Regions from separate parts of the Streptomyces sp. NPDC059861 genome, predicted to be linked through region 1. Evidence: riboswitches for the same ligand, from Rfam matches in the RefSeq annotation. Region 1 holds a riboswitch; each other region holds the start of a gene.

Region 1 (7,583 bases):
ACGTCGTCAAGAACGAGCGCCGCCAGCGCTACGACAACGTCCCCTACGGCACCGCCTTCGAGCGGCTCGCCGCCCTCTCCTACCCGGAGGGCCACCCGTACCACCACACGCCGATCGGCTCCATGGCCGACCTGGACGCGGCGACCCTGGAGGACGCGCGCCAGTTCTTCCGCACGTACTACGCGCCGAACAACGCGGTGCTGTCGGTCGTCGGCGACATCGATCCCGAGCGGACGCTCGAATGGATCACGAAGTACTTCGGCTCCATCGCCGCCCACGACGGCAAGCCCGCGCCACGCGACGGTTCGCTGCCGGAGGTCATCGGCAAGGAGCTGCGCGAGGTCATCGAGGAGGAGGTCCCGGCACGTGCCCTGATGGGCGCCTACCGGCTCCCGCACGACGGCACGCGCGCGTGCGACGCGGCCGATGTCGCGCTCACCATCCTCGGCGGCGGCGAGTCGTCCCGCCTGTACAACCGGCTCGTACGACGCGACCGTACGGCGGTGGCGGCCGGGTTCGGCCTGCTGCGGCTGGCCGGAGCGCCCTCCCTGGGATGGCTGGACGTGAAGACGTCCGGCGACGTCGAGGTGCCGGTCATCGAGGCCGCCATCGACGAGGAGCTCACCCGCTTCGCCGAGGAGGGCCCGACGGCCGAGGAAATGGAGCGTGCGCAGGCGCTGTTGGAGCGCGAGTGGCTGGACCGGCTGGGCACGGTCGCCAGCCGCGCCGACGAACTCTGCCGGTACGCCGTGCTGTTCGGCGACCCGAAGCTCGCCTTCACCGCCGTGCAGCGTGTCCTGGAGGTGACGGCCGAGGAGGTCCAGGAGGTCGCCAAGGCCCGCCTACGGCCCGACAACCGCGCGGTGCTCGTCTACGAGCCCACGGCTCCGGAAGCCGCCGAGACCGACGCAGACGACGACACCGAGGAGGCGGCCAAGTGACCGAGCTCGCCACGATGGACTTCCACGCCCGGCCGCAGGCGGGCGAGGCCCGCCCCTGGGCGTTCCCTGCTCCCACGCGCGGGACGCTCGACAACGGCCTGACCGTGCTGCGCTGTGACCGCCCCGGCCAGCAGGTCGTGGCCGTGGAGGTGCTGCTGGAAGCGCCCCTGGAGGCCGAGCCGGCCGGACTCGACGGTGTCGCCACGATCATGGCGCGGGCCTTCTCCGAGGGCACCGACAAGCACTCCGCCGAGGAGTTCGCCGCAGAGTTGGAGCGCTGCGGCGCCACCCTGGACTCACACGCCGACCACCCCGGCGTCCGGCTGAGCCTGGAGGTGCCGGTCTCCCGCCTGCCCAAGGCGCTCGGACTGCTGGCGGACGCCCTCAGGGCGCCCGCCTTCGCCGACAGCGAGGTCGAGCGGCTGGTCCGCAACCGCCTCGACGAGATCCCGCACGAGCTGGCCAACCCCTCCCGGCGGGCCGCCAAGGAGCTCTCCAAGGAGCTGTTCCCGGCGACCTCGCGCATGTCCCGCCCGCGCCAGGGCACCGAGGAGACGGTCGCGAAGATCGACTCCGCCGCCGTACGCGCCTTCTACGAGCGGCACGTCCGCCCCGCCACCGCCACCGCCGTGGTCGTCGGCGACCTCACCGACGTCGACGTCGACGTGCTGCTCGGCGAGACCCTGGGTGCCTGGGCCGGCTCCCAGGCACAGCCGCGTCCCGTGCCGCCGGTGACGGCCGACGACACCGGCCGTGTGGTGATCGTGGACCGTCCTGGCGCCGTCCAGACCCAGCTGCTGATCGGCCGCGTCGGCCCCGACCGGCACGACCGCGTGTGGGCGGCCCAGGTGCTCGGCACGTACTGCCTGGGCGGCACCCTCACCTCCCGTCTGGACCGCGTCCTGCGCGAGGAGAAGGGCTACACCTACGGGGTGCGCTCGTTCGGTCAGGTGCTGCGCTCCGCGCCCGACGGCAGCGGTGCCGCGATGCTCGCCATCAGCGGTTCCGTGGACACGCCGAACACCGGGCCCGCGCTGGAGGACCTCTGGACGGTGCTGCGCACGCTGGCCGCGGAGGGGCTCACGGACGCCGAGCGGGACGTCGCCGTGCAGAACCTCGTCGGTGTGGCGCCGCTGAAGTACGAGACCGCGGCGGCCGTCGCGGGGACCCTGGCCGACCAGGTCGAGCAGCACCTCCCCGACGACTACCAGGCGACGCTGTACCAGCAGCTCGCCGCGACCGGCACCGTCGAGGCCACCGCGGCGGTCGTCAGCGCTTTCCCGGCGGACCGTCTGGTGACGATCCTCGTCGGTGACGCGGCACAGATCAAGGCGCCCGTCGAGGCCCTCGGCATCGGCGAAGTCACAGTCGTCCCGGCCGAGTAGAGGCCGGCGAGCGGCACGCGCGCGGAGGGGCCCTGGTGACGGACGCGTCACCAGGGCCCCTTTATGTCCCAATTGAGGGAGTGGTTGCCTGTCTGGCCTGTGGGATGCGCTACAAACGCCCGGATGGGTTTGGGGATTGAAAGATGTCCCGCTTAGCGTCATCCGGGCTGTCCGTCAGGCAGTGCGCCGCACCCGCGGCACCGGACAGTCATCGCCGAGTCCCCGTACGGCGCGAGCCAGGGGAGCCGGGGACCCAACCATGAAGTCCCTGGGGTGAATCGGACGCCCGCGCACGGCGAGGGAGTCCGTAGGAGACCTTCCTGCTCCGAACCCGTCAGCTAACCCGGTAGGCGAGAGGGAAGGAAAGGACCAGCCACCACATGGCGTTCACGCGCGCCACCGGGAAGCATCGCCGTCCCAGCCGGATGAAGCGCACCACCGCCCAGGCGGCCGGTGTCGCGGCCCTCACCACCACCGGTGTCCTCGGCACCCTGGCCGCTCCCGCGCTCGCCGCCGAGCCCGCGGCCGAGCAGACCGGCCTGCTCCCGGTCATCACCATCGGCGACTCGGTCGCCGAGCAGATAGACGCCCAGGCCGCCGCCCAGCAGCAGGCGGCCGAGGAGGCCGAGGCCGAGAAGAAGGCCGAGGCCGCTGCCAAGAAGCGCGCCGAGGAGCGGGCCAAGGAGGCCCGCGAGGCCAAGGAGCGCGCCGCCCGTGAGGCCGAGCGCAAGCGCCTCAACACCTACGTGTCGCCGATCAGCGGCTCCTACGTCTCCACCGGCTACCGGTCCGGCGGTGCGCTGTGGTCCTCCGGCAGCCACACCGGTGTCGACTTCCACGCCGCGAGCGGCACCCCCGTGCACGCGGTCGGCTCCGGCACCGTCGTCGAAGACGGGTGGGGCGGGGCGTACGGCAATCAAGTAGTGATCAAGATGAACGACGGTACGTACACCCAGTACGGTCACCTGTCGTCCTTCGCTGTCTCGGTGGGCCAGACGGTCACCCCGGGGCAGCAGATCGCCCTGTCCGGGGCCACCGGCAACGTCACCGGAGCGCACCTGCACTTCGAGGCCCGGACGACGGCGGAGTACGGCACGGACATCGACCCGGTCGCCTACCTCCGCTCGCACGGCGTCGGCATCTGACAGCGGACCGCCCCGCTTCCCGCGGCCCCGGCTCTCCGAGCCGGGGCTTTCGGCGTTTCGTACGCCTGTATGTCCAAAAAATATCCATGGATTCCGACCCGCCATCGGAAATTCCGGCTCATTGCAATAGAGTCACGGAACACACGTCAGTCGTCGGCGTTTCACGGGGATTAAGGCGGAGGTCGGTCATGCGTATTCCGGCGCATTCGGTGTGCACGGCCATCCGGGACGACATCGTCGCGGGTGTCTACGAGCGTGGCGGCCGGCTCACCGAGGAACTCCTCGCGCGCCGCTACGGCGTCTCCCGCGTCCCCGTCCGTGAGGCCCTGCGCACGCTGGAGGCCGAGGGCTTCGTGGTGACCCGGCGGCACGCGGGCGCGTGCGTGGCGGAGCCCTCCGAGCAGGAGGCCGCCGACCTGCTGGAGATGCGCCTGCTGCTGGAGCCGCTCGGCGCGGCGCGGGCCGCGCAGCGGCGCACCGAGGCCCATCTGAAGGTGCTGCGCGGCCTGGTCCGGCTGGGCCAGGAGCGGGCCAGGCGGGGCGGCAGCGAGGACCTGCGCTCCCTGGGCGGCTGGTTCCACGAGACGCTGGCCCAGGCCTGCGGAAGCCCCGCGCTGATCGCCATGCTGACCCAGCTGCGGCACAAGATCGCCTGGATGTACGCCGTGGAGGCGCCCGTCAGCCCCGTGGAGTCCTGGTCGGAGCACGGCGCGATCGTGGACGCGGTGGCGCGCGGCGACGGGGAGCGGGCGCGGGCGGTCACGGCGCTGCACGCCGAGCGCGCGACCGGCGCGCACCGGCTCCGATTTCCTGGCGGCGGCGACCGCGCGGACCGTGTGAGGACTTCGCAACATGCCGTAAACATGTCGGGCCTGCGGCATTAACACGGGCGCCGTATACAAAGAAGCGATATTTGGCGGCAGTGAATTTACGCTGCCCTTTTCGGCATGTTCTGAATTCTCTCGACCCGTCGGGCGAAAAAGCGACCGGGTATGCGGGAGACGGCGAAGCCGCGCCGCCCGGAATGGGCGACGCGGCCTCAGGAATGCCGTCAGCGGGTTCAGACGGTCTCGGGGAGCTCCTCAAGGCCCTCCGCGACCAGCTTGGCCAGACGGTCGAGCGCGGCGTCAGCGCCCTCGGCGTCGGAAGCCAGGACGATCTCCTCGCCGCCCTGGGCGCCCAGACCCAGGACTGCCAGCATGGAGGCCGCGTTGACGGGGTTGCCGTCCGCCTTGGCGATCGTCACCGGGACGCCTGCGGCCGTGGCGGCTCGTACGAAGATGGAGGCGGGGCGGGCGTGGAGGCCCTCGGCCCAGCCGACGTTGACGCGGCGCTCAGCCATGTGATGCTGCCCTTCAGGTGTTCAGGGTTGTCTAGACCAGTTTCCCATATCGCGAAGCATGCCCCGACGGGCCCTGTGTCCCGTCCGGAACGGCACCGGACCGCGGCCTCGGTCCGTTGCCCGTCCTTCCACAGACTGCCTCGCGCCGTTGTCGTACGCGAGCCGTACTCTGGGGCCCATGCAGAGCCCGTCGGACCGGCATGAGTACCCCGCCCACTGGGAGGCCGACGTGGTGCTGCGCGACGGCGGCACCGCACGCATCCGGCCCATCACCGTCGACGACGCCGAGCGCCTGGTCAGCTTCTACGAGCAGGTCTCGGACGAGTCGAAGTACTACCGCTTCTTCGCGCCCTACCCGCGCCTGTCCGCGAAGGACGTCCACCGCTTCACGCACCACGACTTCGTGGACCGGGTGGGACTCGCGGCCACCATCGGCGGCGAGTTCATCGCCACCGTACGCTACGACCGCATCGGCGCCGACGGCATGCCCGCGTCCGCGCCCGCCGATGAGGCCGAGGTCGCCTTCCTGGTGCAGGACGCCCACCAGGGGCGCGGTGTCGCCTCCACCCTGCTGGAGCACATCGGCGCCGTCGCCCGTGAGCGCGGCATCCGCCGCTTCGCCGCCGAGGTGCTGCCCGCCAACAACAAGATGATCAAGGTGTTCACGGACGCCGGGTACACCCAGAAGCGCAGCTTCGAGGACGGCGTCGTACGCCTGGAGTTCGACCTCGAACCCACCGACCGCTCGCTCGCGGTGCAACGCGCGCGTGAGCAGCGCGCCGAGGGGCGGTCGGTACGGCGGCTGCTGACGCCCGGCTCGATCGTCGTCGTCGGCACCGGGCGCACGCCCGGGGGCGTGGGCCGCAGCGTGCTCGGCAACATCCGGGAGGCCGGGTTCACCGGCCGCCTGTACGCCGTGAACAGGGCCTTGCCCGCGGGGCAGAAGGAGCTCGACGGGGTGCCTGCGTACCGGTCGGTGCGGGACATCGAGGAGCCCGTCGACCTGGCGGTGGTGGCGGTGCCGGCGGAACACGTCCCCGAGGTGGTCGCCGAGTGCGGGGAGCACGGGGTGCAGGGGCTCGTCGTGATCTCCGCCGGGTACGCCGAGAGCGGGCCCGACGGGCGCGAGCGCCAGCGTGAACTCGTGCGGCACGCGCGCGCGTACGGCATGCGGATCATCGGGCCGAACACCTTCGGGATCATCAACACCTCCTCGGAGGTGCGGCTCAACGCCTCGCTGGCACCGGAGATGCCGCGGCCCGGGCGGATCGGGCTGTTCGCGCAGTCCGGAGCGATCGGCATCGCGCTGCTGTCCCGGCTGCACCGGCGCGGTGGCGGGGTCACCGGGGACACGGGCGTGTCGACGTTCGTCTCCTCCGGCAACCGCGCGGACGTGTCCGGCAACGACGTACTCCAGTACTGGTACGACGATCCGGACACCGACGTCGTCCTGATGTACCTGGAGTCCATCGGCAACCCGCGCAAGTTCACCCGCCTCGCTCGGCGGACCGCGGCGGCGAAGCCGCTGGTCGTGGTGCAGGGCGCGCGCCACGGGGGTGCGGCGCCCCAGGGACATGCGGTACGGGCCACGCGGCTGCCGCACGCCACGGTGTCCGCGCTGCTGCGGCAGGCCGGGGTGATCCGGGTGGACACGATCACCGAGCTGGTGGACGCCGGGCTGCTGCTCGCCCGCCAGCCCCTGCCGACGGGGCCCCGGGTGGCGATCCTCGGGAACTCCGAGTCGCTCGGGCTGCTGACGTACGACGCCTGCCTGGCCGAGGGGCTGCGGCCGCAGGCGCCGCGGGACCTCACGACCGCGGCCTCGCCGGAGGACTTCCGGGAGGCGCTGGCGCGGGCGCTGGCCGACGACACGTGCGACGCGGTCGTGGTGACCGCGATACCGATGGTGGGGGAGGGGAAGGCGGGGGACGCTGCGCTGGCCGAGGCTCTCAGGTCGGGCGCGGCGGCGGTGCCCTCCAAGCCGGTGCTCGTGGTCCACGTCGAGCTGGGCGGACTCGCGGACGCCCTGTCGGCGGCGGCGAGCACGGCACCGCAGCCGGGGCCGGCGGGGCCCGGCGACGGGAGCGGGGCGGAACCCTCTCCCCCCGGGGAACGGCGGCCTGCGGCGGGCGAGGGCGGGCCGACCGGGCAAGCGGGCGCCGGCTCAGGCCGGCCGGCCGCCATAGACGGAGCGCGCCCGGGTACGCCTCCGCGGCCTCCAGGCCCACGGACAGCGAAAGCCGTCACCGGCCAGGAAGCACCCACGGCTCCCACCCCCCTCCCCACCGACTCCCACCTCATCCCCGCCTACCCCGCCGCCGAACGCGCCGTCCGCGCGCTCGCCCAGGCCGTCCAGTACGGGCAGTGGCGGCGGGAGGCCGCCGACCCCGGGAAGGTGCCCGAGTACGACGACATCGACGAGAAGGGGTCCGCGGAGCTGATCGGCGGGCTGCTCGCGCGCGGGCAGGGGCTCACGCTCGGCATGGAGGAGACCTGCGAGCTGCTGCGCCGGTACGGCATCCATGTGCACCGGGCCCTGCCCGCCCCGGCCCCCGACGACGCGGCGGCGGCCGCCCGCGCGCTCGGCTACCCCGTCGCCCTCAAGGCCACCGCCCCGCACCTGCGCCACCGCGCCGACCTCGGCGGTGTCCGGCTCGACCTCGCGGACGAGGAGCAACTGCGCAGGGCGTACACCGAGTTGACGGAGATGTTCGGGCGGCCGGAGGAGCTGCGGCCGGTCGTGCAGCGGATGGCCCCGCGAGGAGTGGAC
Region 2 (7,583 bases), on a different contig from region 1:
ACCGTACGGTGACGAGCCGCGCGTGGTGGAGTTGCGCGAGCGGGCCCGGCCGCTGCTGATGACGCCGGCGTAGCGCGGCCTGCCGCCGTCGCGCGTCCGACGCCGCCCGCGGCCGCGGCACGGCCTGCGGGTTTGAGGGCGTTGTCAGTGGCGCAGTGCACTATCGAGAGCGGGAGGTGGTGCGGGTGCGGGCTGTCGCTTACGACTGTGACGTGCTGGTGATCGGCGGCGGGATCGTCGGCCTGTCGGCGGCGTACGCCCTCACGCGCGCCGCGCCGGGGACACGGGTGACGGTCCTGGAGAAGGAGGCCGGCCCGGCCCGGCACCAGACGGGGCACAACAGCGGCGTCATCCACAGCGGGATCTACTACCGCCCCGGCTCGCTCAAGGCGCGGTACGCGGTGCGGGGCGCGGCCGAGATGGTGAAGTTCTGCGCGGAGTACGACATCGCGCACGCGGTCACCGGCAAGCTGATCGTCGCCACCGAGCGCGCCGAGCTGCCCCGGCTGCACTCCCTCGTGCAGCGCGGCCGGGAGAACGGCATTCCGGTGCGGGAACTGGTCGCGGCGCAGATCACGGAGTACGAACCAGGGGTGCGGGGCCTGGCGGCCATACACGTCGGGACGACCGGGGTGTGCGACTTCGTCGCGGTCGCCCGGCAGCTGGCCGAGGCCTCGGGCGCCGAGATCCGCTACGGCGCGCAGGTGGTGCGCGTCGACCGGCGCCCGGAGCTGGGGGTCGCCGTGCGGACGGCGGACGGGGCCGTGGTGCGCGGGCGGGTCCTGGTGAACTGCGCCGGGCTGTACTGCGACGAGGTCGCCCGGATGACCGGCGACGACCCCGGCATGCGGATCGTCCCGTTCCGGGGGGAGTACTACGAGCTGGCGCGGCCCGAGCTGGTGCGCGGACTGGTCTATCCGGTCCCCGACCCGGCGTTCCCGTTCCTCGGAGTGCACCTCACACGCGGCATCGACGGCGGCGTCCACGTCGGCCCCAACGCCGTCCCGGCGCTCGCCCGTGAGGGCTACGACCGGGGTGTGGTCCGGCCCCGTGAGCTGGCCCGGACGCTGGCCTGGCCCGGAGCGTGGCGGATAGCGGGCCGGCACTGGCGCTACGGGGGCGGCGAGCTGTGGCGGTCGGTGTCGAAGGGCGCGTTCACCCGTGCGGTACGGCGGCTGCTGCCCGCGGTGACGGAGGAGGACCTGGTCCCGTCTGAGGCAGGGGTGCGGGCCCAGGCGGTGCTCCGGGACGGCACGCTGGTGGACGACTTCCTGATCCACGAGGGCGCCCGCGCCGTCCACGTGCTGAACGCCCCGTCCCCAGCGGCCACGGCGTCCCTGCCGATCGGCCGGGAGGTGGCCCGCCGCGCACTGGGCGCACTGAGCCGTGCGTGACCGTGGCCGCGTGGGGCGCTGCGAGCCGGCGTCCGGGATTGCCGGGCCGTGGGCGGGCGGTGTCAGGCCGTATGGGCGGGCAGTGTCGGGCCGTATGGGCGGGCGGTGTCAGGCCGTGTGCGGGCGGTATCGGGCCGTATGGGCGGGCGGTGTCAGGCCGTGTGCGGCGGTATCGGGCCGTGTGCGGCGGTATCGGGCCGTATGGGCGGGCGGTGTCAGGCCGTGTGCGGCGGTATCGGGCCGTGGGCGGCGATATCGGGCCGTATGGGCCGGCGGTGTCAGGCCGTGTGCGGGCGTGCCTCGCCGAGGCTCGTGCGGGTGCTGCCGGCCCGGCCGGTCCTGCCCCGCGGCAGCGGCCGCGCACCCTCTCGTGCCCCCGCGCCCCCGCCGCCCGCGCACCACGAACCCACCCACCCGGGACCCCGTAAAATCGACCCCACTGTGTCTGACTCGCTGAACACCCCCGAAGCCCCCCACCCCACCCCCGACGCCGTCGCCCCACGGGTGCGGGTCAAGGGGGAGCCGCGTTTCCCGGACGGGCCGAAGGCGGACCCCGCCGGGTCGCACTTCGAGCGGCGGATCCGGAGTTTCCAGCCGCGGCGGAGCCGGGTGACTTCGGGGCAGGCGGACGCGTTGCAGCGGCTGTGGTCCAAGTGGGGGCTGGACGTCGACGGCTCGAGGGTCCTCGACCTCGCCGAGTTCTTCGGCAACGACAACCCCGTCGTGCTGGAGATCGGCTTCGGCATGGGCGAGGCCACCGCCCGGATGGCCGCCGCCGACCCGGACACCAACATCCTCGCCGTGGACGTACACACCCCCGGCCAGGGCAATCTGCTCAACCTCGCCGACCAGAGCGGCGTCGGCAACATCCGGGTGGCCAACGGCGACGCGATCATCCTGCTGCACGAGATGCTCACCCCGGACTCCCTCGACGGGCTGCGCGTCTTCTTCCCGGACCCCTGGCCCAAGAAGCGGCACCACAAGCGGCGGCTGATCCAGCCGGCCTTCCTCACCCTCGCCGCGACCCGGCTGAGGCCAGGCGCGATCGTGCACTGCGCGACGGACTGGGAGCCGTACGCCGAGGTGATGCTGGAGGTGCTCACCGCGCACCCCGCCTTCGCGAACACCCGGCCCGGCGGAGGTTTCGCGCCGCGCCCCGGCTTCCGCCCGCGCACCCGTTTCGAGGGGCAGGGGCTGGAGAAGGGTCATGTGGTGAACGACCTGCTCTTCCGCCGCGTATCGCACGAAGGTCAGCCGTAAAACCTTCCCTCGTTCGAACCTCCCCTCGTTAGGGTCAATGCCGTGGCGACCAGTCCCCCGTACCCGACGAACCCCGGCATCCCCACCGGCGGCGCCCTGCGGCACGCGCACTGGTGGCACAAGCGGTGGGTGCGGTACGGCGCGCTGATCACACTGCTCGCCCTGTCCGGCCTGGTGATCCTCGCCCTGGTCCGCGAACAGACCGGCACTCGGGGCTTCCTGGTCGGCCTCGGCCTCGCGGTCCTGCCCGTGCCGCTGCTCATAGCCGTCTTCCGCTGGCTGGACCGGGTCGAGCCCGGCCCCTGGCGGAATCTGCTGTTCGCCTTCTCCTGGGGCGCCTGCGCGGCCGCGCTGATAGCCATCATCGCGAACAGCTTCGCGACCAGATGGATAGCGACCGCGACCGCCGACCCGACCAGCGCGGACACGTGGGGCGCCACGGTCATAGCCCCGATCGTCGAGGAGTCCGCGAAGGCGGCCGCGGTCCTGCTGCTCTTCCTCTTCCGGCGCCGCGACTTCACCGGAATCCTCGACGGCGTCGTCATAGCCGGCGTCACCGCCACCGGCTTCGCCTTCACCGAGAACATCCTCTACCTCGGCACCGCTTTCGGCACCGACCAACTGGCCGGCCACAGCGGGATCGCCTCCGTGACCGCCGCGACCTTCTTCGTGCGGGTCATCATGTCGCCGTTCGCACATCCCCTGTTCACCGTGCTCACCGGCATCGGCTTCGGCATCGCCGCGCTCGCCGGGGAGCGCCAGCGGCTGCGCCGCGTCCTGCTGCCCCCGGCCGGGCTGCTGCTCGCGATGGGCATGCACGCCTTCTGGAACGGCTCGGCGACCTTCGGCGACTACGGCTTCTTCGCGGTGTACGGCGGCTTCATGGTGCCCGCGTTCGGGCTGCTGACCTGGCTGGTGATCTGGACGCGCCAGCGGGAACTGCGGACCGTCCGCGAGGAGCTCCCGGCCTACGTCGTCGCCGGCTGGCTCTCGCCCGCGCAGCCGTTCGCCCTCGGCTCGATGCGGGCCCGTCGGCTGGCCCGCGAGTACGCCGGCCACCACCTCGGCAAACCGGCGGCCCGTACGGTCGCGCAGTACGAGGCGTACGCCACGTCCCTGGCCTTCCTCCGGCGCCGGGGCCGCATGGGCCGCGCCCGTGCGGACTTCGTCGTACGGGAACGCGAGCTGCTCCAGGAGCTGTGGATCCGCCGGGAGATCGCCCGCCCGGCCCTGGAGTACGCGGCGCGGGCGACCGCGCCGCCGGTGCCGGTGCTGATGCCGCCGGTCCATGGCTGGGCGCCGATGCACGGGCACGCGGCGCCCTACCCCGCGTACAACCCGTACCGGACGTAGGACGAAGGCGGCGCGGAACAGCCCCGGACATGCGAAAACCGGCAGTCCTGACGTCGGGGGGTTGCCGTCAGGACCACCGGAGTTCGCGAGAAACCCGTGTCGGGATTCTCAGGGGTTGAGGCCCTTGCTCTGCAGCCAGGCCAGCGGGTCGATGCCACCGGAACTGCCGGTGTGCACCTCCATGTGCAGGTGGGCGCCGGTCACGTTGCCCGTCGCGCCCACGCGGCCGATCACATCGCCGGTGGCGACCTTCTGGCCGACGCTGACGCCGATCGACGACTGGTGGGCGTACCAGATCTCGGTGCCGTCATCGAGGGTCAGCACGGTCTTGTAGCCGTACGAGCCGTTCCAGCCGGCCTCGGTGATGGTGCCGCTGTGCACGGCCTTGAGGGGCGTGCCGGTCGGCGCGGCGAAGTCGAGGCCGGTGTGGTAGCCGGAGGACCACAGGGCGCCGGCCTGACCGAAGGTGGAGGTCAGGGTGTACGAGGAGGTCGGCAGCGTGAACTGCTTGGCCAGCGCCGCGAGCCGTTCGGCCTCGGCCTTCTGCCGGGCCTCCTCCTCGGCCTTCGCCTTGGCGGCGGCGGCCTTCTCCTCGGCCTCCTTCTCCGCCTTGGCGGCGGCCTCGGCGGCGGCCTTCTCGGCGGCGGCCACGGCCTGCGCGGCGGCCTTGCTCTCGACCTGCTCCTGCTGCTGCTCGGCCTGCGCGATGATGCGGGCGCGCAGGCTCTCACCGGCGTCGGTGGTGCCCTCCGCGGTGTCCACGGTGGCCGTGCCGAGGCTGCTGAGCGGGGCGCTCGCGGTCTTGGTGTCGGGGGAGTCGGAGTCGTCGTCGGCTATCAGCGAGCCGACGTTGGGCAGGTCGGGCATGGAGATCGACACCGGCGGCTTGCCGGTGTTCGCGCTCGCCATGCCGCCCGCGCCGACCGCGGCTATGACACCGACGCCGAGAACGGTGGAGCTGCGGGCGAGTCCGCCGCCGCGCTGCTTGCTGACCCGATGCCGGCCGCGTACGGGACGGATGGTCTCCGCGGTGGGATTCCACTCCTCCCACGGGCCCTCGTCGGTGCGCTGCGCGCCGTAGACGAACGTGTCGGCGCTGTCGGCGGTGCGCTGGTCCGGCACGAACGGGGCCTGTGGGGCAGGCCGGTTGGACGCCACGTGGGCGCGCTCCTTTCCTTCCTTCTCGCCTACCGGGTTAGCTGACGGGTTCGGAGCAGGAAGGTCTCCTACGCGCGTAAACCAGCCGTACTGCTACGACGGCATACGCCCGATTCACCCCAAGATGATGGTTCCCCGGTTCCCTTGTGCGGCCGATGAGGGCCTCGCGCGGGATTCGGCGCGTGCGCACGGAGCCGCCTCTTGTGACGGCTGGGACGACCGCGCTGCGTTATCGGACGTTAATAGAACCGGGGCCTGATTTCCAAGCCGTTCCACTTGATCATTAACGCTTTCTGTCGGGACGTACAGGTTCATGAACGGCGAAAATCGGGCGAGTTGACCGCGGTTCAGGGTGATCTCCACATCTGACTGTATGTCAGTTGTTATGCGGAGGGATTCCGTTCGATCACGCCTGGTGACAGTCGTCGGTCGGCCGCCGGACCGCGAGCAGCGCCATGTCGTCGGTGGTGCCGCCGCCGCTGTGCCGGCGTACCTCTTCGGTCACCGCGCACAGCAGTTCGCCGGGGCTGCGGAAGGTCCGGCCGGCCAGCCGGGCCGCGGGGTCGTAGAAGGCGCCCTGCGCGTCGCGGGCCTCCGACAGGCCGTCGGTGTACAGCAGCAGCGTCGCCCCGCCCGGGAACCGGGACTCCTCCGCACGGTCCGGCCAGGCGCCCAGCTCGCCCATCCCGAGCGGCAGCGCCGGATCACGGGCGGGCAGCGGACTCACGGTGCCGTCGGCGTACAGCATCAGCGGCGGTGGATGGCCGCGGTTGAGGATCCGTACGACCCCGTCCTCGTGCGGGATCTCGGCGAGTACGGCGGTGGTGAACCCCTCGAAGGCGTCGATCCCGTCCCGGCGGGCGCCCTCGCGCGCCAGCGCCCGCTCCAGCCGCTGTGCGACCGCCTCCAGCGTCGTCTCGTGCTCGGCGGCCTCCCGGAACGCCCCGATGACCACCGCGACCGCCGCGACCGCCCCCATGCCCTTGCCCCGCACGTCCCCGACCACCAGCCGCACGCCGTACCGGCTGTCCTGCACCGCGTAGAGATCGCCGCCGATGAAGGCGTCCGCCTGGGCGGCCTCGTAGCGCGCGGCGATCTCGAACCCGCCGATCCGCTGCATCGGTTCCGGCAGCACCGCGAGCTGGGCGGCCTCGGCGATCTCCCAGGCCGAGTCGAGGCGGGCGTGACTGCGCCGGACCAGCACGTTGATCAGCACGGCGAGGACGGCGACCGTGGCCACGGTGAGCAGTTCGGTGAACGGTTCGACCTGCATCAGGGTGCCGTACCGGACCTGCAGCCCGATGACCATGGCGACGGCCACGACGCCGGTGAGGACCGTGGCGCGGCGGGACAGGATCGGGGCGGCGACCAGCGGGGCGGCGGTGAAGAGGGGGGCGCCGGTGAAGCCCCGCGGGGTGAAGTAGTCGTAGCTGCCGCCGATGACCAGGAGCAGGGTGGGGAGCGCCCGGACGAAGGCCCGGGCGAGGGAGATCCGCCGTCCGTCGGAGGGCGGCGCGGGGGGCACGGGCGGCACCGGGCGTGCCAGCGTGGAGGAGTCGTCCCCGCGGCCGAGGGCGGCGTCGGGGACGCGGTCGCCGGATCTGGCGTGCGGCCACTCTCCCTCTGCCTCCGCAGGCCGCACTGTCGTCTCCCGTTACGCAGGTCACCGCACCAGTCCAGAGTTCCCGGAAGACAGGCGCGGGACCAGCCGGGCGGGCCGACCGGATGACAGGAGCGGGCGATGCCCGGAAACGACTCGGGGCCGGAATCCAAGATCTGGATTCCGGCCCCGGGCCTTCAGTAGCGGGGACAGGATTTGAACCTGCGACCTCTGGGTTATGAGCCCAGCGAGCTACCGAGCTGCTCCACCCCGCGTCGGTATGACACCAGTGTACGCCATGCGCGGGACGCTCCGCGCCACGGTTTCCCGCCGCCCTCGTCGACCAGCGGTCGGAGGTGCGATCGCGGCGTCCCCCGCGGGGCTCTCACCCCACCAAGTGCCGATTGGGCGCCTTGGCCGCCTCCTCGTACTCCGGAACCACCACCACCTCCACTCCGGCCCCCGCCAGCATGCCGCTCCCGTCCGCGCCGGTCACGAACGTGTCCGGCTCCCGCCAGGCCGTCACCACGCGCCCCACCCCGGCGTCGAGGATCAGCCGCGCGCAGGGCTTGGGCCGGGAGGCACGGCGGGTGCAGGGTTCCAGGCTGGTGTAGACGGTGGCGCCGGGCAGCCGTGGGTCGGCCGCGTCGATCTTCGCGAGCGCCGCCTCCTCCGCGTGGACGACCGGGTCGCCGCCCTCCCGGGAGTGCCCCCTCGCGAGTTCGGTGCCGTCCCGCGCCACCACCACCGCGCCGACGCTGAACGCCGTCCTTGACGGCGGGCACAGCGCCGCCAGCTCGCAGGCCAGGGCCAGCCAG
Region 3 (7,583 bases), on a different contig from region 1:
CCCTGGGCGATCAGCCGGCCCCGCGCCATCACCGCCGCGTGTGTGCAGACCTGCTCGATCTCGTCGAGCAGGTGGGAGGAGAGGAACACGGTCGTGCCGTCGGAGGCCAGCTCCCGGACGAGGGCGCGGATTTCGCGCATGCCCTGCGGGTCGAGCCCGTTGGTCGGTTCGTCCAGGACGAGCAGGCGGCGCGGCTGGAGCAGGGCGGCCGCGAGGCCCAGCCGCTGATTCATACCGAGCGAGTAGGCCTTCGTCTTCTTGCCCGAGGCCGCCGCCAGACCGACCCGGTCCAGCGCCGCCGCGACACGGGCACGCCGGGTGCGGGGTCGGCGGACGGGTCGGCGGAGTCGTAGCGCACGAGGTTGTCGCGGCCGGAGAGGAAGCCGTACAGGGCGGGACCCTCGATGAGGGCGCCCACGTGCGGGAGCACGGCACGCGTGGCGCGGGGCATGGGGCGCCCCAGCACGTGCGCCGTGCCCGACGTGGGCTCGATCAGGCCCATCAGCATGCGGATGGTGGTGGTCCTGCCGGAGCCGTTCGGACCGAGGAAGCCGAAGACGCTGCTCGCCGGGACGGCCAGGTCGAGACCGTCGACGGCGAGCTGTCCGCCGCGGTAGCGCTTGGTGAGCGCGCGGGTGTGGATGATGCCCTCCCCCGCGGTCTCCCGCGGCGAACCCGTGACGGACGTGTCGTCCATGCGGCCCCCCGATGCGTCGTACGCGTACCGAGCCCACGCCCGGACACCGGCCCCGGGATCATGTCCCGGAGCCGGCGCTCAGCCCCTGCCTACTTCGCGGAGTCGGCCGCCTTCACCAGCGCGTCCTTGGTGACCGCGCCGACGTAGACCTTGCCGTCGTCCGTGATCAGCGCGTTGACCAGGCGGGTCTTGAAGACCGTGCCCGAGCCGAACTTGCCGTTCACCTCGTCGCCCAGGGAACCGAGGAAGCCGCCCGCGGCGCCCAGCTCGCCCGTGTCACCGCGGCCGGCACCGGAGGCCGCGCCCTCGGCCCCGGAGTCGAGGACGGCGACGGAGGTCCAGCCCTCGCCGATGACGTTCAGTCCTTCGAGGCCCTTGGCAAGCTCCTCCTCCTCGGGCCGCTGCGAGGAGTGCTCCGGCGCCTCCACGCTGTCCTCCTCGGTCACCTTCGCACCCTTGGGCGGGGTGAAGTCGAAGGTCGACGCGGCGGGCTTGGCGAAGCTGACCTGCGTGAAGCCCGCGTCCACCACGGCGGAGCCACCGCTCGCCGGGGTCAGCGTGAACTTCAGCGGCATCCCGGTCCTCGCGTCCACCGCCACGCTGATCGCGCCCACCGTGGAACCGGACTGCTTCGGCTCGATGAGCAGCTTGTAGGCGTCACGGCCGGCCACCTGGGCGGTGCCGTCGACGGTCACGGACGTGGTGTCGTCGACCGCCTTCAGCGCCTCCTCGGTCAGCCCCTTGGGCGTGGCCGGAGTCTCTTCCGCGCCCCGCTCGGTGCCCTCGTCCGCGGTGCCGTGGTAGACCTCGTTGGACGCGCTGTCGTAGCCCCAGACGTCCTTGCCGTTGTGGATCATGCTGTACTCGGCGGCGTTCTCCAGCAGCGACAGCTTCTGCTTGTCGGGGCCGTCGGCGGCGACGCGCAGGGTGTGCGTGCCGGTGGCCAGCTCGGTCAGCTTGGCCGACGGGTCGGCGGAGGAACCCTCACCGCCGGAGGGGGTCGCGCCGGACATCAGGTCACCCTCCAGGCCGCCCAGGTCGGGCAGTCCCAGATCGGTGCTGATCTTCACCGTGCCGGACAGCTGCTGCACGTCCGACGCGGCGATCTTCTCTATGAGCTCCTCCGCGGTGATCTTCGGCAGGTCGGGGCTGCCGGAGTCGGCCAGCGCGGGGACGAGCCCGATGGTGCCCGCCGCCAATCCCAGGACCGCCGCCGGGACGACGTACCGTGCGGCCTTGCGCCGCCGTGCCGCGCGCAGTTCGTCCGCGTCGGCCACGGCCGTGGTGTCGTCGGATTCGTACGGTGCCATGTGTGCCTTACCTCCGTCGTCGGCGGCGGCTGCCTCGTCGCGTCCTCGCAGGGGTCCCACCCTGAGCCGCCATTCTCACCCGGATCGGTGAGGAGTGGTGTGTTCCTTGTTCTCCATCTGACCAAACCGGACGGCAAGATGCGTCAGACCCGGGAGCCAACTCCGCGTACTGCTGGGGTATGACACGACACGACGGCTTCTCCCCCGACCCGTAGGGGTACGAGGGGGAGTCACGAGTACTACGGGGGTCACGAGGGCCGGACAACCGGCCCTCGACGCCCGGACGGCCGAACGGGCCGGACCGCTATCCGGCCCGGTGCACCACGGCGTCGCACAGCTCCGTCAGCGCCGCCTTCGCGTCGCACTCGGGCAGCGGGGCGAGCGCCGCCCGCGCCTCCTCCGCGAACCGCACGGTGTCGCGCCGCGCCTGCTCCAGCGCCGGATGCACCCGCAGCGCGGCCAGCGCCTCCGCGTGCCGCGCGTCGTCGGTGAGGTCGGAGGCGAGCAGCTCGCACAGCGCGACGTCCTCCGCCAGGCCCAGCCGGGCGGCCCGCTCGCGCAGCCGCAGCACGGGCATCGTCGGGATGCCCTCCCGGAGGTCCGTGCCCGGCGTCTTGCCCGACTCGTGCGAGTCGGAGGCGATGTCCAGCACGTCGTCCGCGAGCTGGAAGGCGACGCCGAGGCGCTCCCCGTACTGGGTGAGCACGTCCACCACCGACTCGTCGGCTCCGGACATCAGCGCGCCGAACCGGCACGACACCGCCACCAGCGATCCCGTCTTGCCGGCCAGCACGTCGAGGTAGTGCTCGACCGGGTCCCGCCCGTCCGACGGGCCCGCGGTCTCCAGGATCTGACCGGTCACCAGCCGTTCGAACGCCTCGGCCTGCACCCGTACCGCCTCGGGTCCGAGGTCGGCCAGGATGTGCGAGGCGCGGGCGAACAGGAAGTCACCGGTGAGGACGGCGACGGAGTTGCCCCAGCGGACGTTCGCGCTCGGCACCCCGCGCCGTACCTCGGCCTCGTCCATCACGTCGTCGTGGTAGAGCGTCGCGAGGTGCGTCAGCTCCACGACCACGGCGGAGGGCACGATTCCGGGTGCGTACGGGTCACCGAACCGGGCGGCCAGCATCACGAGCAGCGGCCGGAACCGCTTCCCGCCGGCCCGCACCAGATGCTGCGCGGCCTCCGTGATGAACGGGACCTCGCTCTTGGTGGCTTCGAGCAACCCTTCCTCGACAGCAGCCAATCCGGCCTGGACATCGGCTTCCAGAGCCTGGTCCCGCACGCTCAGCCCGAACGGCCCGACGACGGTCACGAGGGGTCTCCTGTCTGCTGGTGTCCACTGGCGATTACGCGGAATGTCGATAGGTCGCTGCCTTCACTCAAGTCAGCGTATCCGGTCACGTTTCGATCACCGAGGCCGCCCACCGTTACACCTCAGGCGGTATCGGATCACGGCGGGTATGTTTTTGATCACCTGATATGAGCACGTATTTATCGACTTAGCCGGAAGAGGTGCCCCTTGCTCCGCACCGCCGTCGACACCGGCCCCGAGAGCCTGGCCCGGTACGCCACCGGCCGTCGTCACCTGGCCGGACGCGAGCACATGGCGGAGTCCGCGAGCACGCCGCGGGCGACGCGCCGCACCGCCGGCCCGGCGGTGACGGCCGCCGCGCGCCGGCCGCGCCGCACGAAGCACCCGGTCCACTGAAGCCGTACCTGGGGTCACGCTCATGCACATCCGTACGTCCTTCCCCTACGAGACGACTCACGAGGACCTCCGTATCCCGCTGCCCGACGGAAGCCGGTTGTACGCGCGCGTATGGCGCCCGATCACCGACGAGCCCGTACCGGCCCTTCTGGAGTACCTCCCGTACCGCCTCACCGACTGGACCGCGCCCCGCGACCACCAGCGTCACCCCTGGTACGCCGGCCACGGCTACGCCTCCGTCCGCGTCGACGTGCGCGGGCACGGCAACAGCGAGGGCATGCCGACGGACGAGTACTCGGCGACGGAGCTGGCGGACGGTGTCGAGGTGGTGCACTGGCTGGCCGCGCAAGCGTGGTGCGACGGCAAGGTGGGCATGTTCGGCATCTCCTGGGGCGGCTTCAACTCCCTCCGGATCGCGGCGCTCGCTCCCGAACCGCTCAAGGCGATCGTCACCGTCTGCTCCCCGGGCGACCGTTACGACAACGACGCGCACCACATGGGAGGTTCCGTTCTCGCGGTGGACATGCACGCGTGGGCGGCGACCATGCTCGCCTTCGTCTGCCGCCCGCCCGATCCGCGGTACGTCGGCGACGCCTGGCGGGACATGTGGCTGCGGCGCCTCGAAGAGGTCGAGCCCTTCGTCCACACCTGGCTCGACCACCAGGTGCGCGACCACCACCGGCGGCACGACCGCGTCCGCGAGGACCACGGCGCCGTCGACGCCGCCGTGCTCGCGGTGGGCGGCTGGCACGACCCGTACCGCGACACCGTGCTCCGTCTGGTCGAGCACCTCCCGTCCGACCGCGTCCGCGGCCTGATCGGGCCCTGGTCGCACCACTACCCCGACCGCGCCTTGCCGCCCGGCCCGGCGATCGGCTTCCTCCAGGAGACCCTGCGCTGGTGGGACCACTGGCTGAAGGGCAGGGACACCGGCGTGATGTCCGAGCCCCTGTTGCGCTCGTACGTCATGGACGCGCATCCCCCGGCGACGGGGTACGAGACGCTGCCCGGCCGCTGGGTCGGTGAGCCCGCCTGGCCCTCACCCCACGTGACGACGGCCACGTACGCCCTCCGGGGCGAGCCCGTACTCGTCCGGTCACCCCAGCACACGGGCGTCGACGCGGGGCGCTTCCTCCCGATCGGCAACGAGGCCGACCTGCCGCCGGACCAACGGGAGGAGGACGCGCGCGGGGCGAGCTTCGAGTTCGCGGTGCCGGAGGAGACGTGGGTGCTGGGGCGGCCGCGGGTGCGACTGCGGCTGGCTTCGGAGGTGCCGAGCGGGCAGGTGGTCGCGCGCGTCTGCGACGTGGCGCCGGACAGCTCTTCGACGCTGGTGACGCGGGGGGTGATGGACCTCTCCGCGCGCGAGGGACGCGACCGGGTCGTGCCGTGGACCCCGGGGGCCACCGAGGACGTCACCTTCGAGCTCAGCGGCATCGGGTACGCCTTCCCGCCCGGCCACCGCATCCGCCTCTCGCTCGCCTCCGCGTACTGGCCCTGGATCTGGCCCCAGCCGGACTCCGCGGCCGGCTTCACCCTGGACCCGTCCGGCAGCGCTCTCGAACTGCCGGTACGCGCGTGTGCGACGGTCCCGCCGCTCACCTTGGAGGAGCCGGAGCAGTCCGAACCGCTCGGCGTCGCCCACCCGGCCACCCTCGACGAACCGCGCCCCGGGCGACTGGTCGTGCGCGACGTCGCCAAGGGCGAGTGGCGGCTGGAGGTCGACCAACCACGCCACGGCGGCACGCGCGTGTACCCGGACGGGCTGGAGCTCACCGAGGAGGCGCTGGAGGCGTACGCCATCCGCGAGGACGATCCGCTGTCCGCCCGCGCCCGCTCGGACTGGACGATCCGGCTGCACCGCCCGGAGCTCGCCTGGGACACCACGATCCGTACGCAGTCGGAGATCGCCTGCACCGCAGAGGACTTTTTGGCCTCAAATGAGGTGATTTGCACCTCCGGTGCCGAGGTGGTCTTCCACCGCACCTGGGAGAAGCGCATTCCACGGGCCGCCAGTTAACTAGGACTTGGGCTTATTGCCCGATTTGCCATCCTTCTGCACGCACGTGAGTTGGCTCACTCGCACCCCTTCACGAGTCCCTTGCATGGACGCGACGATCCGCCTTGACGCATGGCCGAGTTGACTCTTTTCGACCGCAAAGGATCAAGGGCGGCAAACAGGCGATTCGAAGATCAAATACCGCGATATGTGAAACCACCACTTGTTTCGGACATGTGCTCTCGCATACGTTCCCGGCCTGTCGGGCGGAACGCCGAATCCTGCCGCCGCCCGCGCCACCCATGACGGACTCACTCACCGCACGGCAGGAGCGGGGGACCCAGGTAAGCCGCCGGACCGGACGCCGCACACCACGGCACACCGGAACGGCTCGGGGTGAAGTCGCACTCGCAAGAGGGCGGCCGGGCACCTCCCAACCCGAACCCGACAGCTCACCTCGCAGGCACCGGAGAGGACAGTCCCCATGACTGCAAACGGTCAGCAGAGCCGTACCAGTACTGCCCGCATCGCTCGCAAGCTCGCCGTCGCCGGCACCGGCGCCGCCCTGCTCGCCCTGCCGCTCATCGGCGCGACCACCGCGTCCGCCGCCACGCCCACGGCCGTCAGCTCCGTCACGGCGTACCCGAACAACCTCGACGGCTGGATCCGCCAGTCGCTCGACATCATGGCGCAGCAGGGGATCCCGGGCTCGTACAACGGCATCCACCGCAACATCATGCGCGAGTCGTCCGGCAACCCGAACGCCATCAACAACTGGGACTCCAACGCCGCCAAGGGCACCCCGTCGAAGGGCCTGCTCCAGGTCATCGACCCCACCTTCGCGGCCTACCACGTGACCGGCACGGCGTACGACCCGTACGACCCGGTCGCCAACATCACCGCCGCCTGCAACTACGCGGCCGACCGCTACGGCTCGATCGACAACGTCTTCGGCGCGTACTGAGTCCTGGCCAGCAACCGTTCGAGGACGACGGCGATGCCGTCGTCCTCGTTCGACAGGGTGATCTCGTCGGCCACCGCCTTGAGCTCGGGGTGGGCGTTGGCCATGGCGACGCCGTGCGCGGCCCAGTCGAACATGGGGATGTCGTTGGGCATGTCCCCGAAGGCGATGGTCTGTTCCGGACTCACGCCCAGATGCCGTGCCGCCAGCGCCAGCCCCGTCGCCTTGGTGACGCCGCACGGCTGAAGCTCGACCGTCCCGGGCCCCGACATGGTGACGGTCGCGAGCGAGCCGACCACCATGCGGGCCACCGCCGCCAACTCGTCGTCGGACAGCGTCGGATGGCGCAGCAGCACCTTGCTGATCGGCGCGCACCACAGGTCGTCGCGGCGATCGATGCGCACCGCGGGCAACGTGGGGTGCGGCATCAGATACCCCGGCTCGATGAGGGTGAGCCCGTCGACGCCGTCCTGGTCGACGGCCGCGTACACCTGGCCGACCTCGGCCTCGATCTTGCCGAGCGCGGTCTCCGCGAGTTCCCGGTCCAGCGTGACGGACCACAGCAGACGGTCCGCGCCGGCGTCGTACAACTGCGCGCCCTGCCCGCACACCGCGAGCCCCCCGCCGCCCAGGACCTCCAGCAGTGGTCGCACCCGCGGCGCCGGCCGTCCGGTCACCACCAGATGCCGGGCACCGGCCGCCGAGACCCGCGCGAGCGCGGCGAGCGAACGGTCGGAGACCGTGTCGTCGCCGCGGAGCAGCGTTCCGTCCAGGTCGGTGGCGATGAGGGCGTAGTCGGTGCGCGCGTACTCGGTGCGCGCGGCATATGCGGTGGGTGCGGCCATGATCAGAGAATACGGACACCGCACCCTCACCGTTCATTCCCAACTACCTTCCCACTGTCT
Region 4 (7,583 bases), on a different contig from region 1:
GGACCACGCGACCTGAAGGCGCTGTCCGAGGTGCAACTTGGCGAACTGTCCGAAGAGATCAGGGAGTTCCTGGTGCACGCGGTCGCCAGAACCGGCGGCCATCTCGGGCCCAATCTGGGCGTGGTGGAACTGTCCATCGCGCTCCACCGGGTCTTCGAGTCACCGGCCGACCGCATCCTCTGGGACACCGGCCACCAGAGCTACGTGCACAAACTCCTGACCGGACGTCAGGACTTCTCGAAACTGCGCGGCAAGGGCGGCCTGTCCGGCTATCCCTCGCGCGAGGAGTCCGAGCACGACGTCATCGAGAACTCCCACGCCTCCACCGCGCTCGGCTGGGCCGACGGGCTCGCCAAGGCGCGCCAGGTGCAGGGGGAGAAGGGCCATGTCGTCGCGGTGATCGGCGACGGCGCCCTGACCGGCGGGATGGCCTGGGAAGCGCTGAACAACATCGCGGCCGCCAAGAACCGGCCCCTGATCATCGTCGTCAACGACAACGAGCGCTCGTACGCGCCCACGATCGGCGGCCTCGCCAACCACCTGGCGGCGCTGCGCACCACGGACTCGTACGAGAGGGTGCTGGCCTGGGGCAAGGACGTGCTCCAGGGCACGCCGCTCGTCGGGCACACCCTCTACGAGGCGCTGCACGGCGCCAAGAAGGGCTTCAAGGACGCGTTCGCGCCCCAGGGGATGTTCGAGGACCTCGGTCTGAAGTACGTCGGGCCGATCGACGCGCACGACGTGCGGGCAGTCGAGTCGGCGCTCAGGCGCGCGAAACGCTTCCACGGGCCGGTGCTGGTGCACTGCCGCACCGAGAAGGGGCGCGGCTACGAACCGGCCCTCGCGCACGAGGAGGACCACTTCCACACCGTCGGTGTGATGGACCCGCTGACCTGCGAGCCGCTGGCGCCCGCGGGCGGGCCGTCCTGGACCTCGGTGTTCGGGGACGAGATCGTGAGGATCGCCGAGGAGCGCGAGGACGTCGTCGCGATCACCGCGGCCATGCTGCACCCGGTGGGCCTGGGCAAGTTCGCCCAGCGGTTCCCGGACCGGGTGTGGGACGTCGGGATCGCCGAGCAGCACGCGGCCGTCTCCGCGGCCGGCCTCGCCACCGGCGGCCTGCACCCGGTCGTCGCCGTCTACGCCACCTTCCTCAACCGCGCCTTCGACCAGCTCCTGATGGACGTGGCCCTGCACCGTTGCGGAGTGACGTTCGTCCTCGACCGGGCCGGTGTGACCGGCGTCGACGGAGCCTCGCACAACGGCATGTGGGACATGTCGATCCTCCAGGTCGTGCCCGGGCTGCGGATCGCGGCGCCGCGCGACGCCGACCAGCTGCGGGCGCAGCTGCGTGAGGCGGTCGCCGTCGACGACGCGCCCACGCTGGTGCGGTTCCCGAAGGAGTCCGTGGGGCCGTGCGTCCCCGCGGTCGACCGGGTGGGCGGCATCGACGTACTGCACCGGGCCGGGGCGCCCGAGGTGCTGCTCGTCGCCGTCGGGGTGATGGCGCCGGTCTGCCTGCAGGCGGCCGAACTGCTTCAGGCCCGGGGGATCGGCTGCACGGTGGTCGACCCGCGGTGGGTCAAGCCCGTCGACCCCGCGCTGCCCGGCCTCGCCGCGGAGCACCGGCTGGTGGCCGTGGTCGAGGACAACAGCCGGGCGGCGGGGGTCGGTGCCGCCGTGGCGCTGGCGCTTGGCGACGCCGACGTGGATGTGCCGGTACGGCGCTTCGGCATCCCGGAGCAGTTCCTGGCGCATGCCAAGCGGGGCGAGGTGCTGGCCGACATCGGCCTCACGCCGGTCGAGATCGCCGGCCGGATCGGCGCGAGCCTGGCCGTCCGGGAGGAGCGGTCCCGGGGGACCGCCGGGGCGGACGGGGAGCGGGCCGTACCGAAGAAGCCGTCCACGGGGGCCGTCGTACCGGTGCCGGAGCAGTCCTCCAAGGCGACCGTCACCGGGGAATCGCTGTCCAAGGAGACCCACCCATGACCACCGCGGAATCCGCGTCCCCACCGCCGGAGCCCGCGCCCGGCGGCGCGTTCGACCTCGGCGCGCTGCTCGCCGAGCGCGGAGCCGAGCGCTACGACCTGCACGCCCGCTACCTCAACCACCAGCTGCCGCGCATGCTGCACACCATCGGCTTCGACAAGGTCTACGAGCGCGCCGAGGGCGCCCACTTCTGGGATGCGGACGGCAACGACTACCTGGACATGCTCGCCGGCTTCGGGGTGATGGGCCTGGGCCGCCACCACCCCGTCGTCCGCAAGGCGCTGCACGACGTCCTGGACGCACAGCTCGCCGACCTCACCCGGTTCGACTGCCAGCCGCTGCCCGGCCTGCTCGCCGAACGACTGCTGGCGCACAGCCCACACCTGGACCGGGTGTTCTTCGGCAACAGCGGGACGGAGGCGGTGGAGACCGCGCTGAAGTTCGCCCGGTTCGTGACCGGCAGGCCCAGGGTCCTGTACTGCGCGCACGCCTTCCACGGCCTGACCACCGGCTCGCTGTCAGTGAACGGTGAGGCGGGCTTCCGGGACGGCTTCGCCCCGCTGCTGCCCGACACCGCCGTACCGCTGGGCGACCTCGACGCCCTCGCACGGGAGGTGAAGAAGGGTGACGTCGCCGCGCTGATCGTGGAGCCGGTCCAGGGCAAGGGCGTGCACGAGGCCCCGCCCGGCTACCTGCGGGCCGCGCAGGACCTGCTGCACCGGCACAAGGCGCTCCTCATCGCCGACGAGGTGCAGACGGGCCTCGGCCGCACCGGCGACTTCTACGCCTACCAGCACGAGGAGGGCGTCGAACCGGATCTGGTCTGCGTGGCGAAGGCGCTCTCCGGCGGCTATGTGCCGGTGGGCGCCACGCTCGGCAAGGACTGGATCTTCAAGAAGGTCTACTCGTCGATGGACCGGGTGCTGGTCCACTCGGCCAGCTTCGGCTCCAACGCGCAGGCCATGGCGGCCGGGCTCGCGGTGCTCTCCGTCATGGAGAGCGAGCAGGTCGTCGCGGGCGTCCGGGCCACGGGCGAACTGCTCAGGTCCCGGCTCGCCGCGCTGGTCGACAAGTACGAGCTGCTCGCGGACGTGCGCGGCCGGGGGCTCATGATCGGCATCGAGTTCGGGCGGCCGCAGTCGCTGAAGCTGCGCAGCCGCTGGGCCGTGCTCCAGGCAGCCCGCAAGGGTCTCTTCGCGCAGATGGTCGTCGTGCCGCTGCTCCAGCGGCACCGGATCCTCACCCAGGTCTCCGGCGACCACCTGGAGGTGATCAAGCTGATCCCGCCGCTGATCATCGGGGAGCGGGAGGTGGACCGGTTCGTGGCGGCCTTCACGGATGTGATGGACGACGCGCACAGCGGGGGCGGGCTGGTGTGGGACTTCGGCAAGACGCTCGTGAAGCAGGCGGTGGCCAACCGCTGACGCGCCGGGTTGGCCGGTGGGATGGCGGGGTTTGCCTCTGAGGCAAGGAATTTGCCCCAGGGGCAAGAATCCGGCTGAATGGAGGCATGAACTCCTCCTCAGAGCTCGGGGCCGAAGCGGCCGGTGTGCTGCCGGTCGTCGCCCCGCAGCTCCGCGACCTGCGCCACCGCGCCTCCCTCACCCTGGAGGCCGCCGCACGTGCGGCCGGACTGTCGCCCGCCCATCTGTCCCGGCTGGAGACCGGGCAGCGCCAGCCCTCGCTGCCGATGCTGCTGGCGCTCGCCCGCATCTACAGTACGACCGTCTCGGAGCTGCTCGGCGAGACGGTCCCCGACCGGGACGCCGTGGTGCGCGCCGCCGACATGGAACCCACTGGCGCGGGCGGCTGGACGTACTGGCAGGCCGGTGCTTCCGGGCGGGGCATGCAGGCACTGCGGGTGCACGTGCCGCACGGCTCGCAGGGCGACGTCGTGCGGATGCACCCCGGTGAGGAGTGGCTGTACGTCCTCACCGGACGGCTGCGGCTGCGCCTCGGGGACGCCGCACACCGGCTCGGCCCGGGCGACAGCGCCCACTTCGACTCACTGACCCCGCACCGCATCGCCGCCCAGGACCCGGGCGGGGTCGACCTCCTCTTCGTCCACACCTTGCTGCAGAGCCCCACGGCCGCGATGTGCCTCGGCCCCGACACGGGAGACACGCCATGAGTGACCTCGAGCAGAAGATTCCCCGGGCCATCTGGGTCCGTCTGCTGATCTACATCGTGGCGGGGCACCTCTTCGCCGCCTTCCTCTACCTGCTGTTCGAGGTCGGGGCCAAGTAGGCGTCGGGGCCGGGCAAGGGCCCGGGGTCAGTCGAGCAGGCGCTCGCGCAGTCGCTCCCGGGTCTCGGGGGTGACGCCGAGCCCCTGTGTCAGGTAGGTGTCGACGTCGCCCCAGGTCTTCCCGATGGTCTCGAACGCCGCTGTCAGGTACTCGGCGCGCGCGTCGAAGAGCGGGCTGAGCAGCTCCATGACCTCCGGAGAGTAGGCCGAGGTCGAGCTGCTGTTGCGGTGCACCTTGTAGCGACGGTGCTTGGCGTTGGACTCCAGGTAGTCGGCGAGGATCGCCTCGCGCTCCACGCCCACCGCGAGCAGCGTGACGGCGATCGACAGGCCGGCGCGGTCCTTGCCCGCCGCGCAGTGCATCAGCGCGGGGACGCTGTCCTCGGCGAGCGCGTGCAGCACCTGGGAGTGCTCGGCGGTGCGCTCCTTGACGATCACGCGGTACGAGGTGATCATCCGGTCCGCCGCCTTGCCGTCGGCCAGGATCTCGCGCAGCTGCTCCACGTCGCCGTCCCGGACCATCTTCCAGAACTCTGCGCCGTCCGCCGGGTCCGTCAGCGGCAGGTTCACGTTGCGCACGCCCGGCAGCTCCACGTCCGGGCCCTCCAGCTTCTGGTCCGCGGCGTTGCGGAAGTCGAAGATCGTGTGCAGCCCCAGGGACGCCAGGAACGTGGCGTCCTCCGCGGTGGCGTGCGCGAGGTGGCCGCTGCGGAACAGCACTCCGTGCCGCACCCGGCGCCCGTCCACCGTCGGCAGTCCGCCCACGTCACGGAAGTTGCGCACTCCGGCCAGTTCGGGCTCGGTCGACGGCACCTGCTGCGTCACGGGGGCTCCCTCCCATCGGCCCCGCCGGCGCGGCTCGTCGACGGGCACGTCCTTGACGATACGACACGCGTTCCCGCGCGAATGAGGTGTCCACAGGTGGTCACCGGGAGTTGGAGCGGTTGTCCACGGGCCAGGCAGGTGGCTCCCCCGATCGGGTAACGGGCCGGGCGGAGTGGACGTCAGGAGGGTGAATGAAGGGGAACGGCGGCTTCTCGCTATATCTGCCCCTTCTGTCCTAATTAGCCATTTCCTTCCAACTCGCCGTGAAATGCGGAAACCTGGAGCAGGGTCACGTGAGCAGCGTCATATCCGTGACCGAGCGTCGTTCGTCATGTTCACGTAATTCACATGCCTTCAAGGGCGTTTATGGAATTCACACGCGCCCCAATGCACGGAGTGTGACCGGAATTCGGGCGAACGGATCACGAAAACGGCGTTCCGGTGGAACCTCTTGCTTGTCCCATTGCGTCTTGGTCGCTTACGTTCCACCCGATCCGGACGGACGCCGAATCCTGCCGCCGCCCGGTGCCCGCGCTAACTCACCCGTGTTCGGCAGGAGCGGGGGACCCACAGGTAGAACTGCCTGTTCCGGTCTCCGGAACGGCTTGGGGTAAAGCCGCGTCCCACACGCGGCCGGACATCTCCAGTCCGCACCCGACAGCTCACCTCGCAGGCACCGGAGAGGAATTCGCCATGCCCGCCAAGGGTAAGCACCGCCGTCCGAAGACCCAGCGCTTCACTCGCTCCATCGCCGTCGCCGGAACCGGTGGCGCCGCGCTCGCCCTTCCGCTGATGGGGGCCGCCGGCGCCCACGCCGCCACTCCCCAGTCCGCCGCGGAAAAGGCCGTCTCGTCGATCCCGACCCAGAAGACGGCCGTTCAGCAGCAGTCCGCCGAAAAGCAGTCCGCCGCCCAGGAGTCGGGTGCCCGGACGTATTCCGTGAGGGTGGGCGACTACCTCTCGAAGATCGCCGAAGAGCAGAATGTCAGCGGTGGCTGGCAGCGGCTCTACGAGGACAACCGGGAAGCGGTCGGCGAGAATCCCTCGCTCATCCACCCCGGCCTGAAGCTCGCGATAGGCGAGAAGGGCGAGGCGGGCGGCGACAAGCCGGCTTCCTCTTCCTCCGAGTCCTCCTCCGACTCCTCGGCCGAGTCGTCGGCGGCGAAGACGTCGCAGTCCTCGGACGAGTCCGAGCCGGCGGCGGAGGCTCCCGAGTCCGCCGCGGCCGAGGCCCCGGCCGCCGCCCAGGCCGCGGACTCCGCCGCCTCCACCGGCTTCACCGCCCCCGTGGACGGCGCCGGCATCGGCACCGCCTATCGCGTGGCGGGCAGCATGTGGTCCAGCGGCTACCACACCGGCGTCGACTTCGCCGCGGCGAGCGGCACCCCGCTCAAGGCGGTCGGCGAGGGCACGGTCGTCTCGGCGGGCTGGGCCGGCTCGTACGGAAACCAGGTCGTCATCAAGCTCGCCGACGGCTACTACGCCCAGTACGCCCACCTGTCCTCGCTCTCCGTCTCCAGCGGTCAGACCGTGACCGCGGGCCAGCAGATCGGCCTGTCGGGCTCGACCGGCAACTCCACCGGCCCGCACCTGCACTTCGAGATCCGCACCACGCCGGACTACGGCTCGGACGTCGACCCGGTCGCCTACCTCTCCTCCAAGGGCGTCTCGATCGGCTGACGCACGCGTCGCCCGCAGACCACCGAAGGCCGGATCCCATCCACGGGTCCGGCCTTCGGCGTCGGCGGTGCCGTCCTCGGCCATCAGGCCTTATTCCGCAATTGACCAATCCTTTGGCCGTGGCCTTTCTCACCGTCCGTCAACCCCTTCCTACGGTCGCGTAGGTCACATTCGAAGGGGAATCATGTCCCGACGTGGCAGACGATTCGAAGAGTGGCAGCAGATCAGTGATCGGGTCGTACGTGGCGGTGGGGGACAGCTTCACCGAGGGCGTCGGCGACCCCGGCCCCGACGGGGCGTTCGTCGGCTGGGCCGACCGGTTCGCCGTACTGCTCGCGGACCGCCGACCCGAGGGCGACTTCCAGTACACCAACCTCGCCGTGCGCGGCAGACTGCTCGACCAGATCGTGGCGGAGCAGGTCCCGAGGGCCGCCGAACTGGCGCCGGACCTGGCCTCGTTCTGCGCCGGCGGCAACGACATCATCCGGCCGGGCACCGACCCGGACGACGTGGCGGAGCGCTTCGAGCGTGGGGTCGCGGCGCTGACCGCCACCGTGGGCACCGTCCTGGTGACCACCGGCTTCGACACCCGGGGCGTCCCCCTGCTGAGGCATCTGCGCGGCAAGATCGCCACCTACAACGGGCATGTGCGGGCCATCGCCGACCGGTACGGCTGCCCGGTGCTCGACCTGTGGTCGCTCAAGTCCGTCCAGGACCGCCGAGCCTGGGACCACGACCGGCTGCACCTGTCGCCCGAGGGGCACACGCGTGTGGCGCTGCGTGCCGGTCAGGCCCTGCGCCTCGCCGTCCCCGCCGACCCGGAGCAGCCCTGGCCGCCGCTC

The links. Region 1 has a riboswitch for cyclic di-AMP ahead of ACFV6X_RS23430 (M23 family metallopeptidase). Riboswitches for the same ligand answer to the same signal wherever they lie in the genome.
Region 2: linked by a shared signal. The riboswitch ahead of ACFV6X_RS32460 (M23 family metallopeptidase) and the one ahead of ACFV6X_RS23430 (M23 family metallopeptidase) in region 1 are both predicted to bind cyclic di-AMP.
Region 3: linked by a shared signal. The riboswitch ahead of ACFV6X_RS14895 (transglycosylase SLT domain-containing protein) and the one ahead of ACFV6X_RS23430 (M23 family metallopeptidase) in region 1 are both predicted to bind cyclic di-AMP.
Region 4: linked by a shared signal. The riboswitch ahead of ACFV6X_RS25335 (peptidoglycan DD-metalloendopeptidase family protein) and the one ahead of ACFV6X_RS23430 (M23 family metallopeptidase) in region 1 are both predicted to bind cyclic di-AMP.

The regions. Positions count from the first base shown of each region.
Region 1 is NZ_JBHWJQ010000028.1:3,288-10,870, forward strand. It holds gene ACFV6X_RS23420 (M16 family metallopeptidase) at 1-941, shown strand, start outside; gene ACFV6X_RS23425 (M16 family metallopeptidase) at 938-2,326, shown strand; cyclic di-AMP (ydaO/yuaA leader) riboswitch at 2,529-2,694, shown strand; gene ACFV6X_RS23430 (M23 family metallopeptidase) at 2,707-3,471, shown strand; gene ACFV6X_RS23435 (GntR family transcriptional regulator) at 3,660-4,355, shown strand; gene ACFV6X_RS23440 (HPr family phosphocarrier protein) at 4,532-4,813, opposite strand; gene ACFV6X_RS23445 (GNAT family N-acetyltransferase) at 4,992-7,583, shown strand, end outside.
Region 2 is NZ_JBHWJQ010000053.1:13,183-20,765, forward strand. It holds gene ACFV6X_RS32440 (MFS transporter) at 1-73, shown strand, start outside; gene lhgO (L-2-hydroxyglutarate oxidase) at 186-1,394, shown strand; gene trmB (tRNA (guanosine(46)-N7)-methyltransferase TrmB) at 1,836-2,654, shown strand; gene ACFV6X_RS32455 (PrsW family intramembrane metalloprotease) at 2,697-4,007, shown strand; gene ACFV6X_RS32460 (M23 family metallopeptidase) at 4,116-5,165, opposite strand; cyclic di-AMP (ydaO/yuaA leader) riboswitch at 5,177-5,356, opposite strand; gene ACFV6X_RS32465 (PP2C family protein-serine/threonine phosphatase) at 5,572-6,807, opposite strand; tRNA gene ACFV6X_RS32470 (tRNA-Met) at 6,967-7,040, opposite strand; gene ACFV6X_RS32475 (dihydrofolate reductase family protein) at 7,151-7,583, opposite strand, start outside.
Region 3 is NZ_JBHWJQ010000014.1:16,398-23,980, forward strand. It holds partial or broken gene ACFV6X_RS14870 (ABC transporter ATP-binding protein) at 1-697, opposite strand, end outside; gene ACFV6X_RS14875 (outer membrane lipoprotein carrier protein LolA) at 787-2,007, opposite strand; gene ACFV6X_RS14880 (polyprenyl synthetase family protein) at 2,312-3,322, opposite strand; gene ACFV6X_RS14885 (hypothetical protein) at 3,530-3,718, shown strand; gene ACFV6X_RS14890 (CocE/NonD family hydrolase) at 3,741-5,738, shown strand; cyclic di-AMP (ydaO/yuaA leader) riboswitch at 6,016-6,198, shown strand; gene ACFV6X_RS14895 (transglycosylase SLT domain-containing protein) at 6,202-6,681, shown strand; gene ACFV6X_RS14900 (HAD family hydrolase) at 6,645-7,523, opposite strand.
Region 4 is NZ_JBHWJQ010000031.1:99,928-107,510, reverse strand. It holds gene dxs (1-deoxy-D-xylulose-5-phosphate synthase) at 1-1,989, shown strand, start outside; gene ACFV6X_RS25355 (aspartate aminotransferase family protein) at 1,986-3,413, shown strand; gene ACFV6X_RS25350 (helix-turn-helix domain-containing protein) at 3,500-4,120, shown strand; gene ACFV6X_RS25345 (DUF6126 family protein) at 4,117-4,236, shown strand; gene ACFV6X_RS25340 (tyrosine-protein phosphatase) at 4,264-5,061, opposite strand; cyclic di-AMP (ydaO/yuaA leader) riboswitch at 5,555-5,750, shown strand; gene ACFV6X_RS25335 (peptidoglycan DD-metalloendopeptidase family protein) at 5,755-6,741, shown strand; gene ACFV6X_RS25330 (SGNH/GDSL hydrolase family protein) at 6,969-7,583, shown strand, end outside.